DNA from 2 places in the Priestia sp. FSL P4-0332 genome. Region 2 is predicted to be linked to the other one. Evidence: riboswitches for the same ligand, from Rfam matches in the RefSeq annotation. Region 2 holds a riboswitch; the other holds the start of a gene.

Region 1 (6,304 bases), 1.7 Mb from region 2:
CGAGCTTTTTCTCTGTAGAAGAATAGAATAAAAGCAGGTCTTTTAATACGTCTTTGTTGCTGCCAAAGTCACTGTAAACGCCGTACTTCAGCTGGCGGCCAAATGATTTATAAAACTTCTCGAACTTTTCACGTTCGTTTTTAAGCAAGCTTTTTAATTCATTTTTGATTTTCTTGCCGATGTTTTTGGCAATCAGCTGAAGCTGGCGGTCTTGCTGCAAAATTTCACGTGAAATATTAAGAGATAAATCTTCAGAATCTACCATACCTTTTACAAAGCTAAAGTAATCTGGAAGAAGGTCTGCACATTTATTCATAATTAAGACGCCGTTTGAATACAGTTCAAGCCCTTTTTCAAATTCTTTTGAGTAGTAGTCAAACGGACTATTTTCTGGAATAAATAAAATGGCATTGTAGCGAATCGTTCCATCCACATTAATATGAAGGTGAGTGAGCGGTTTATCAAATCCGTAGCGCTTTTCTGAATAAAACTGCTCATAGTCTTCTGAAGTCAATTCATTTTTGTTTTTCTTCCAGATCGGTACCATACTGTTGATAACTTGCTCTTCTGTATAATCTTCTAGCTCGTTATCAGAACCTTCTTTAGGAAGTTTTTCCGTTATGTCCATTTTAATCGGGTAGCGGATAAAGTCTGAATACTTTTTAATGATCTCTTTTAAACGATACTCTTCTAGATACTCATCATATGTTTCATCTTCTGTATTTTCTTTAATTTTTAAAATGATTTGAGTCCCAACCGTTTCTTTTTCGCAAGGTTCGATTGTATAACCATCGGCACCAGTAGATTCCCATTTATAGGCTTCACCGCTGCCTAACGCTTTACTAATCACCGTTACGACATCTGCCACCATAAACGCTGCGTAAAACCCAACGCCGAATTGGCCGATAATCGTGTGCCCGTCCTTTGTTTCATTTTCGTTTTTAAACGCAAGGGAACCGCTTCGCGCAATTGTGCCCAAGCTGCTTTCAAGCTCTTCTTGCGTCATGCCAATCCCAGTATCCGTAATGGTTAAGATACGGTTAGTTTTATCTGGTGTTACTTTTATGTAATAGCTTTCTTTGTTAAAACGCAAGGAGTCGTCTGTTAAAGCTTTGTAATAAATTTTATCGATTGCATCGCTTGAATTTGATAGAAGTTCTCTCAAAAATACTTCTTTTTGAGAATAGATGGAATTAATCATCATCTCTAATAATCGCTTTGATTCGGCTTTGAATTCTTTTTTTGACATAAGAAGTTCTCCTTTCCAAATAGGGCTTGTAAAACAATTAGCACTTCAGTGGATAGAGTGCTAATCACTCTTCTTATTTAACATGTATTAGGACATTTGTCAATATATTAGGAGATTCACTAAAGAGATTAAAAATTAGACTGAAAAAAGCAAACTTTTAAAAAAAGGTTGAACGTTCTGAAAGAGTTTGCTAGAATATACTTAATTTCAAAGACTATGTGTGACTGGCGAAACGCGGATAACCGTGAGGAAGCATATAGTGACGTAGCCGTTCGCCTGGGCAGAGGTAAGGGATTAATACATATCTCTTACCTCTTTCTGTTTAGGGGGAGAGGATATAGAAGTTACCAGACATGTAGGCTAAAAAACCAGACTTTTAAAAAAATTAAAAACGAAGTTCCTTTATTCAAAGGTAAAAACATGTAAAACTACGATGATAATCAGAGGAGAGTACAAAATGAGCACATTAACATTGGAAAAAGTACAAACAATCAAAACATTAAACAACATTGCACAAAAAGGTCTAAATGTTTTTAATCAAGAAGGTTATCAAATTGACAATGACAGCGAAAACCCAGATGCGATTGTCGTGCGTAGCTTTAACATGCACAGCATGGCATTTGACCAAAATTTAAAAGCTATTGCACGAGCTGGAGCAGGGGTTAATAATATACCAGTGGACGCTTGCACGGAGCAAGGTATCGTTGTATTTAATACGCCAGGAGCTAATGCAAACGCAGTAAAAGAAATGGTTTTAACTACAATTATGGCTTCTTCTCGTAACTTATTTGCTGGAGTTGAATGGACAAAAGGATTAGACGGCCAAGGTGATCAAATTCCTAAGTTAGTTGAAGCAGGCAAAAAACAGTTTGTTGGAAAAGAAATCAAAGGTAAAACGTTAGGCGTTATTGGTTTAGGTGCAATTGGTGCTCTTGTAGCAAACGATGCGCTTGATTTAGATATGGACGTAATTGGTTTTGATCCATTCATTTCTGTTAATACAGCTTGGAATTTGTCTCGCAACGTACAGCGTGCAATGTCTCTAGAAGAACTATTTGCAGCATCTGACTATATTACGGTTCACGTTCCATTAACGGACGATACAAAAGGTGTTTTCAATAAAGAAACGTTTAGCATCATGAAACCAGATGTTCATATCTTGAACTTCTCACGCGGTGAGCTTGTAAACGAAGAAGATATGAAAGCTGCTCTTGAAAGTGGAAAAGTTGGCCGATACATTACAGATTTCCCAAATCAAAATGTCTTGAACATGAAAAATGTTGTGCCAATTCCTCATTTAGGGGCATCAACTCAAGAATCAGAAGAAAACTGCGCGGTAATGGCAGCACGTCAAGTGAAAAATTTCTTGGAAACAGGAAACGTTAAAAACTCAGTGAACTTCCCGAATGCATCTCTTCCTTACACTGGGAAAAAACGCGTAGCTGCTTTCCATCACAACGTGCCGAATATGGTAGGACAACTTACGCAAGTATTCTCAAACTACAATTTAAACATCGCAGATATGGTGAACAGAAGCCGCGGTGAATATGCGTATACAATGATCGATATTGACAATCAAGTAAGTGACGAGATTGTGCCTGAGCTAGAAGAAAAAATTGGTCAAATTGAAGGAATTATTACAAGTCGTATTATCTAATTTGGTTCCCATCATATTTTAGTGTTTCAGCCCTAACTTTTCTAAGTTAGGGCTGTTTTTACATGGTGTTTACCTCATATCATTTCCTTTATTCTCATAGCATATAGAAATACCTTTAAAGAGGTGAACGTTTTGTCAGGAGAACTGATAGGAATTTTGATAGGGTCGCTCATCGCGCTGGCAGGAACATTCATTACGTCTGTCGTAGCTATAGTGATGTCGAAAGAGCAATACAAACAAGAGCTTCGCAAAGCATTTATCCAAAAGAAAGTTGATGCCTATACCCATGTGTGTCAAGTTATTCTAGCTATAAAAAATGATTTACTTACAAAAACCGTTTCTTCAGCCGGCTTAAACTGGACGGCTCAATCTATTAACAAACTAGCAGATGTGTGTATTACGGAAGGACTATGGATCGATGAAGAAGACAGCAAAAAGTTGGAGGTTCTGCAGAAGCAGCTTTCAAAGTTTGTATTTGATGAAATAGAACTGTCTAGACATGATATCCTCACAACCTGTTATAAAATTGTTGAATATTGTGAAAAAAAGGTAAGAATTCTTCATTTTATGACCACAAAAGAATAGGTGATTACTACTTTAAGAAGTGATAGTAGAAATATTAAAAAAGCATTGGAATATAAAATTACAAAACAATCCGTTTATATACCAGCAGCCGACGAGGACATTAGTAAGTGATGAAGACGGTAAATTTATCTTTTCAAACAACGGTTCCTACGTTATTTTTCTAGTTTCTCCGGGAAATAAAGAAATTAAAGCTGAAATTGCATATAGATGTTTTGAAAAAAACGTAAGAAGGACTGTTAACTGAATAGGTCTTAGCGATTGTATGAGAAGTGTATGAGCTATTTCATATTTAGTACAGTTCTTAACAAACAGTAAGCGTTTATGAAAAGAACTTTGCAGCAGCATACAAAGTTCTTTTTTATAGCTTGCGTTTTTTCGTTCGATTGTGGGATATAACCAAAGAAAAACAAAGCAAGCAAAAGTATGATTCCGACTAAACAAGCGATTTGAATGGTATTTAAGGATGTTGAGGACTCAAGGATTAAAGCGATAATACATAAAACTAAGCCACCTAGTACAATAGTAAATCGATTAACACTGTATAAAAAACGAATGCCGTATTTTTTATATAGCAGCAGGGAGGAAGCAAAAAGACGACTGTTATAGAACGAATGCCAAATACAGCTGATATACTCATCACCTCTTTGTAGAATGAAGTAACCTTTTTGTCCAGGTAAGGGTAAGCATCCTTAACATCTCACGTTAATGTCTAAATTCACATTATCTTAAGTTTCAATTCATACTGGCTTCATATAAATTAATCATACTGAATGTATTAATGAAAGATATGAGGTGGAATAATGCTAAACAAGCTTTTTAAACTATTTACACAAGAAACCGAGATATCTAAAGATAAAGAAGTAGATCTCCACGACGAGAGCGATTTTAACGAAGTTTGTGATGATCATTTCATTATAGATGAGTATTAGAAACCCTACAAAATGCTGCAAAAGTTAAAGAATGGATTGAGTATATCTGTATAACCAGTAATTGCACAAGGGCCGTAAAGGTATACTTTTACGGCCGATTAATATTGATGAATTGCTTTTTACATGAAACAATGTGAAAAAAATGGGCATCCTAGAAGCAAAAGGAGGGGATAGAATGGGCAAAGAACCAAACGATGAAACAAGTGAAGGGCTGAATCAGCTTTTTGAAATCATCAATGCAAAAGGCGACGAGGGCGAACTTAGAGAAATTGTCAGCAGGAGCAGTGAAAAGAATAATCATAAAAATCATGAGGATCAATCGTAAAAAGAAAATAAAAAACCTCTTCATGGAAATCATGAAGAGGTCAGATGAAATAGTATTGCAACCATTCCATCCTGCAGAGTTTTAAAGTATTTTAAACTCTTGATACGACTGGTTTTATGGAACTGATGGGATTCGAACCCACGACCCCTTGTCTGCCAGACAAGTATTCTCCCACTGAACTACAGTCCCGATTATGTAGAGCCTTTATTGCGTGTTGACTCTACTATATTTTAATACGTATGCCGCGCGTTCGCAATAGTTATTTTCAGTGTTTTCTAATTTCTTCATATGAATATTAACTTCTAAAAAAATCATTTACTTCTTGTTTGTACGTATAAAAAAAGCTTGGAATTTGGCTTGGTTCCAATCCTTTTGCAGCGTATTTGCTGATGGATTCGTAGTACCATTTCTGCTTTTCGAATCCTCTTTTAAAGCTATTCCAAATCGTATCTCCTTGCTGATCGTAGCTTTCTTTTAAAGACCGTAAATTGTCTAATTTATCTGCTACAATTAAAGATTTCACTTCAAGAGAACCAGTTTTCACAATTTGAATTGTATGCTGTTTACGTTCTTCCCAGCTTTTTGATTTGTTTTCTGTATGAGCTTCAACAATCCCCGCTACCTCTAAACCAAATCTTTGTACAATTTCTTCGAGTGTTACACTTGTATCTTCTACAGCATCATGCAGATAAGCTGCTGCAATTACTTCTTCACTAAAACCCGCTTTTTCTAAAATATTACCTACGTTAATAGGGTGAACAATATAAGGTGTATCGGACAGCTTGCGCATTTGGCCGCTATGAGCGTGTTCTGCATATCTACGTGCTTCTTTTATTAAAGACATCATATTCCTCCGCTTTTTTTATACAGTATATCTTCATATTATTAGTATAAACGAATATAGCTCTCCTCACTTTATAAAATTGCGCAAATTCATTTCTCATAATAAGGTAAGGCTATTAAAAGCCCTTGTTATTGTACGGTTTTTTATAAAGCCTAATAGCTATTTAATAGGCCTGTATCAGTTGCCATTTCCTTTTTTATTCATAGTTTGTATGAAGGAGTGATAGCAATGCAAAACCGTAATAATCAAAATATTAAGGTCATTGATGTTTCTCATCACAACGGAACATTTGATTGGGCAAAAGTGGCGTCGGATGGTGTAAAAGGCGCGTATATTAAATTAACAGAAGGCACAACCTTCTTAGATAAAAAATCATATGATAATTATATAGGAGCAAAAAATGCAGGTCTACGTGTAGGCTTTTATCACTTTGCTCATGCTGATAATGATCCTATTGCAGAAGTTAATTTCTTTTTAAATAAGTTGGGCAGCATGAAGGTTGATTTGCCTCATTGCTTAGATTTGGAAGAAAACAAAGGGAAAACAAAAGCGCAGGTCACAGCCTTTGCAGTTAGGTGGATGGAGTATATTGAAAAGAAAACAAGCATCACACCTATTCTTTACACGGGATATAGTTTTATTAAATCCAACTTTACAAGCGCTGTAGCAAAATATCCGCTATGGGTAGCCCGGTACAGTGGAAGTAACCGTTCTA
Region 2 (6,304 bases):
ATTATAGCTTTTCGCGTACTTTTTCGTATCCAGTGTTAATGTCACTTCGTCAATTTCTTCATCATAATCAGATGATTTTGGCTGAAGCCCAATTTTGTACTTTTTATCTTTTTTGACTTCAAAGACAAACGTTAAATTTTTTTGCTTTCCAGCGCCAATCTTGTCAGATGCACTGCTTTCTAGTCCAAGCTCACGACTGTTCACTCCCGTTTTTGGAGACAGCTGTTCATCTCCTTCGTATAAATACACACCGTCATAATCCGATAAAGATATACTGTTTTTGGATACATTTTTCACTTTTAAATCAACTTTCAACAGCCCTTTTTCTTCACTTGTAGCTCCTTCATCACTATCTACTAAAATATAAGATGCGCTGTCAATGGATGCTTCAATCGCCTTATTTTTAGCCGAAGTGGATCCTCCCGTTTCCTTAGAACTGTTGCAAGCCGCTAATACTAGCATAAGTACAAAAGCCAAAGCCAAAACATTCATTTTTTTCACAGCTGCCTAATCCCCTTTATTTTGTTTTTTTAGAACTTTATCCCAAATAAAGGTTCCCTCTGTATAAATACTTAAACCTTAAAATCTATATTTTTTACAATATTTTGATAAAAAATAAGTCTAAATTCTCTACTCACCTAAATAAAAAAACACGAGCACGGGCTCGTGTTTTTTTATTTAGATTTAAAATTTTCTTGATTGATTTGTTCAGCTTCTTTCATATATCGGTTAGATTTGCCGCTTTTAATTCCCCAGTAATAAAAAGCTAATGATACGCAAGCAATCACTAGCATATCCCATCCGAAAGGCAAAATATTTTTTCCTCCGAATTTTTCGCTTCCTATGTAGGAAATAAAAATCATGCACGCTAAATAGATAAGCATCCAAGCCCCGGTTAAAAATTCTTTTTTAAAGCCCACCCATTTATTTTTCGCTTGGTAATAAAAATAAACAGGCAGGCCAATTGCCATAATAAAGATCACTTCACCTGTAAGTGGCCACCTTGCCCAGTAAAGCGTCAAGGAAGCAAAAACGAAGCCGCATGGCGCAATAACTGATGCCCCTTTTAAATAAAATGGACGGTAAAAGTGTGAAGCCGTTTTTCTTAATGTTATAAGCGCTACAGGACCCATAATATAAGAGATAAGCGTCGCTACTGAGATCACTTCTGCTAAGACACCCCATCCTCTAAATAAAAAGAGAAACAAGAAGCACGCTGCTAAATTTAGCCACATAGCTGGGCGCGGGACATTGTAAAGTGGATGAAGAGTACCAAATATCTTTGGCAAGTATCCATTTTGCTGCATCCCGTATAACATTCTAGAAGTAGTTGCCGTATATGTAGCACCTGTGCCGGAAGGAGAAACAAATGCGTCTGCGTATAACACAATTGTTAGCCAGTTAATTCCAAGCGCAATCGCTAAATCAGCAAAAGGAGAGTTAAAATTCAAATGATTCCATCCATCAGCAATTGATGACGGACTTACTGCTCCGATAAAGACAATTTGCAATATAATGTATACAATTCCTGCAATAAAGATTGAACCAATTACAGCTATCGGAATCGATTTATTAGGTGATTTCGCTTCTCCTGCCATATTTACAGGACTTTGAAACCCATTAAATGCAAACACAATACCTGATGTTGCCACTGCCGTTAAAACACTGGCCCATCCGTAAGGTGCTACCCCATGCTCACTTGAAAAGTTTCCACTATGAAAACCAGCAAAAAATAAAGCCCCTGCCGTTAAACCAGGAATAATTAATTTAACAATCGTAATAAATGAGTTTGCTTTAGCAAAGAGATTTACCGTCCAATAGTTCACAAAAAAGTAAACGAATAATAACAAAGACGCAACTGCCAAGCCCTTGGACGTTAAAATGCCATTGTCTACTAATTCATGAGTCCAGCGAGCCCATTTCCACGGCCAAGTACTCATATATTGCACAGATGCAATAGCCTCCACTGTTATCGTTGAAGCGATTGAAATCCAGTTAGCCCAAGCAGCCAAAAAACCAATAAATGATCCGTGTGAATACTGAGGATATTTGACCATCCCCCCTGCTTGTGGAAACATCGCGCCCAGTTCAGCATATGATAGAGCAATGGTCAAAATAACCACCATTCCAATAACCCATGAAAAAATAGCCGCGGGTCCCGCAATTTGAGCTGCTTTCCATGCTCCAAACAGCCATCCTGAACCGATAATCGAACCTATGCCTGTCATGGTTAAAGCAAATGTTCCCATCTTCCTTTGCATATTGCTCATCCAAATCTACTCCTCTTCCCTAGGAAAATAAAAAAAACACTTGCGAAATTTTCTCAAGTGTTTGCCCAGGCGCGCGGCTTATACGCTATATGCTCCCCCATGGTCATCCATGTTGCGCCAGTCACATATAGGAATATATTTTTTATCAGTATATAACATTCATTACTATTACTCAATACACAAAAATGTTTACATTACTTTTCTAAAAATAATAAATTATTCGTAAAATTCCGAATTAATCTTCTGAAAATCTCTTTTTAATTATAAAAAGAACTAAAATCCTAACTTTTTCTATTATTTGATTCTTTTACTCCACGAACAGATCACCTTCTAAAAATTATATTAATATACATTATTCATTTACAAAATAAGAATTAACAGCTATATATCCATAGAATTCTTGCACTAGACCCTTTACTTATATACAATATGAAGAAAAGATACTAAAGGGAACTGCCCACCACATAGCTACGCTTGAAGTGGGAGACTTCTTTTAGGAAAACGTTAAAACCTACATATCATGCACTTCGCAACAAATGAAGTACTTCGAGCAAACTTCTCTGTTTACGCCAGCAAAAAACAGGGAAAATTACGAAAAAAAGATTGTTAGAGGGATGCTTATGAATTATGCAAATGTAAAAGTTCTTTATTTTGATGACGACGGAACCATTCCAAATCACCCTCGTCTTCCAGTTTTGTTGTATGAACACGTATTTATTAGTAAGAAAGAGAAAGTGGAGAGCATTTTTAATTCTCACGACTGGAAAAATAGCTGGGTAGGCGGCATATATGATTTTCACCATTACCACAGCAATTCTCATGAAGCACTAGGTGTAATTAGGGGATCTGCACGTTTAAAACTAGGTGGACATATGGGGGAAAATATCGTGGTGCATGCTGGTGATGTGCTCGTACTTCCTGCAGGTACAGGGCATATGCGTCTGCAGTCAACTGCTGATTTTAAAGTGGTTGGAGCTTATCCAGAGGGCATGGAGTACAATTTACGAACAGGAAAACAAACTGATCGCCCTCACGTATTTGATGAAATTGCACAAGTACCTATTCCTACAACAGATCCTGTTTATGGCGACAAAGGACCATTGACAGAGTGGTGGAACTAGACAAGCACTTATTGTCTAGTTTTTTTATTTGCTTTGTTTTATTCTTTCCATGAATCTCTATTTGAACATACAAATTCTTTTCTTATGATGCAATAGCAATATACTTTATCTCAGCGAAATAACAAAAACTTCCCGGTCAAAACTAAATTTCTTCTTTTCCGTTCTCTTTTTTGCTTCAAGAGCAACTTCGCTTAGATTATCCCCCTTTTTTTCTTGCATAATCATTTCAAATATACTCCCACCATAAGCTCTTTTTTGTTTTTCTGAAAAAATTTCCATAGATTATAACTAAATTTTCAAAAAACTTATTGCTTTACCATGTCAGACTTGCTATCATAGTGAACATTGTTAGATAAATTTTTAGTAGGAGGAGTAAAATTGAACAGAAAATTCATAATTTTTATTTTATTCATCATTCCATTTATTGCTCAATTCGCTTTTTTACCTTTTGTAAATAACATTCATCCAATTATTTTTGGATTACCTCTTTTGCATTTATGGTTATTTTTATGGGTCTTCTTAACGCCTGTGTGTACATTTATTATTTATCGTTTACAAAAATCTTGGGGGGACATTGAATAATGCAAGGAAATTTAACCGCACTTTTAATCACATCAGCAATTGTTCTTGTCGTTATCGCAATTGGCTTTATAGCGGGACGTGACAAATCATCTAGAAGCTCAGTTGAAGAGTGGGCTGTAGGTGGAAGACGTTTTGGAAGCCTGCTCGTCTGGCTTTTAGTAGGAGCAGATTTATATACTGCTTATACATTCCTAGGTCTTACGAGTACAGCTTATCAGGGAGGAAGCATCGCATTTTTTGCCATTCCTTACTCTGTTTTAGCCTTTTTAATTTCATACTTTTTTCTTCCAAAGCTTTGGACTGTTGCTAAAAAGCACAAACTTACTACGCTTGCTGATTATGCCAGAGAACGTTTTAACAGTAAATTTCTCTCCTCTTTAATTGCCATAGTAGGTGTATTGATGCTCATTCCATATATTGATCTTCAGCTTAGCGGTATTCAAGATACTCTTCGCGTTGCAGGAACTGGCTACATTAACGTAAAAGCTGTCGTTATTCTTTCATTCTTTCTTGTGGCTCTTTATACCTTTTTCAGCGGAATTAAAGGTCCCACATATACGGCAATTATTAAAGATATTTTAGTATGGGCGATTATGTTATTTATGGTTGTTTCTCTGCCAATTATGCATTTTGGAAGCTGGGGCAACATGATCGACAATGTTGCAAAGGATGCACCTCAGCTATTAACGATCCCAACACAAGGACCTAAAGGCATTCCATGGTTTATTACAGCATCACTCGTATCTGCTTTAGCTTTATTCATGTGGGCCCACGCTGCTACAGGTGTTTTCACTGCTAAAAGTGCAGATTCGCTTCGTAAAAATGCTATTTTCTTACCGCTTTACAATATCGTTTTAATTCTAGTCATCTTCTTAGGATTTATTGCTTATCAAGTATTACCTCAAGATACGACGGATCCTAGATTAGCATTATTAACCTTAATTCAATATTCATATGGCGGCATTGGCCAAGGGTTAGCTTATGCAACGATTGCTCTTGCTTCATTAATTCCATGCTCTATCATGGCTATCGGAGCGTCTAACTTATTTGCAAATAATATATTTAGAGATTTAATTAATCCAAATGTACAGGGTAAAACATTAACAATGGTTACTCGTTCTATGGTTTTCGTTGTTATTGGACTGGCACTTTTATTTGGTTTATTATTCCCTCAAGCACTTGTTTCCCTACAGTTACTAGGGGTATCCGGTATGGTACAAATCTTCCCGGCTATCGTTATCAGCCTGTTTTGGAGAAATCAATCGAAAGAAAGTACGATTGCTGGATTAGTAGTAGGGCTGGTTGTAACGTTTACCGTTCATGCCACAGGAAATTCATTTGGTCTTTATGAAGGGTTTTGGGGATTGTTATCTAACTTACTCGTAGTTGTTATTTTAAATCCAATTTTTGCGGTAAAAACGAAAGCAGCAACTAACGGTGTGAAAGAAACATTATTTTCTAAAGACACTGTCCAATCTGAATTAAAGAAAAACGCATAAAAAAAGTTCAGCCAATTGGCTGAACTTTTTTTAGATAATATTCTCTTTTTCAGAAGAGGATGGAGTAGATTCTCTTTCCCAACATTCAATATTTTGATTGTTTTCTAGCGCATCTCTATAAAAGACTGGGTTTTTCCCTTCCTTTTTCTGCTGAGTATAGTCATGCAAGGCAGAAAATGCCACTTTCGATAATAGAAAAATAGCAATCAAGTTCACGACTACCATCATCCCCATAAATAAGTCTGCCAAATTCCATACAAGCTGAAGCTGAGCGACCGATCCAAAAATAACCATCGCTAAAACACCTACACGATAAGACCAAAGCCACACCTTATTTGAATTTAAAAATTCAATATTCGTTTCTCCATAATAATAATTCCCAATTAACGTACTAAAAGCAAATAGAAATACCATAATAGCTAAAAACCCTGATGCCCAAGAGCCGATATGGGTACTAAGAGAAGCCTGCGTTAATTCAATGCCGCTTAGTCCCTGCTTATAGGCGGGGGATAAGAGAACGATAAATGCTGTGCTTGTACAAATCACGAGTGTATCCGTCAAGACACCAAATGCTTGGATAAGACCTTGTTTAACTGGATGACTCGTCACTGCAGTTGCCGCGGCGTTGGGAGCACTTCCCATTCCTGCTTCATTGGAAAACAGTCCGCGCTTTACTCCGTTGATTAACGTTGCACCAATTGATCCCCCAAGCGCCTGTTCAAACCCAAATGCATTTTTCACAATTAGAGATAGAACCTCAGGCATTTGATCAATATTTTTAAAGATAATGAACAGAGCCATTCCAATGTATAAAACGGCTAATACGACCACG

The links. A riboswitch is a leader RNA that binds a small molecule or an ion and turns the genes downstream of it on or off. The one in region 2 is predicted to bind ZMP and ZTP.
Region 1: it holds a riboswitch for ZMP and ZTP, as region 2 does, so the genes downstream of both, MKY06_RS12400 (phosphoglycerate dehydrogenase) here and MKY06_RS04155 (APC family permease) in region 2, are expected to answer to the same signal.

The regions. Positions count from the first base shown of each region.
Region 1 is NZ_JBBOUA010000001.1:2,456,751-2,463,054, forward strand. It holds gene htpG (molecular chaperone HtpG) at 1-1,249, opposite strand, end outside; ZMP/ZTP riboswitch at 1,460-1,538, shown strand; gene MKY06_RS12400 (phosphoglycerate dehydrogenase) at 1,707-2,906, shown strand; gene MKY06_RS12405 (hypothetical protein) at 3,030-3,491, shown strand; gene MKY06_RS12410 (DUF6143 family protein) at 3,511-3,735, shown strand; gene MKY06_RS12415 (hypothetical protein) at 4,292-4,420, shown strand; gene MKY06_RS12420 (hypothetical protein) at 4,596-4,745, shown strand; tRNA gene MKY06_RS12425 (tRNA-Ala) at 4,863-4,934, opposite strand; gene MKY06_RS12430 (HD domain-containing protein) at 5,041-5,589, opposite strand; gene MKY06_RS12435 (GH25 family lysozyme) at 5,818-6,304, shown strand, end outside.
Region 2 is NZ_JBBOUA010000001.1:789,149-795,452, reverse strand. It holds gene MKY06_RS04160 (DUF5105 domain-containing protein) at 1-492, opposite strand, end outside; gene MKY06_RS04155 (APC family permease) at 675-2,270, opposite strand; ZMP/ZTP riboswitch at 2,327-2,405, opposite strand; gene MKY06_RS04150 (cupin domain-containing protein) at 2,891-3,391, shown strand; gene MKY06_RS04145 (DUF3311 domain-containing protein) at 3,770-3,973, shown strand; gene MKY06_RS04140 (sodium:solute symporter family protein) at 3,973-5,472, shown strand; gene MKY06_RS04135 (alanine/glycine:cation symporter family protein) at 5,503-6,304, opposite strand, start outside.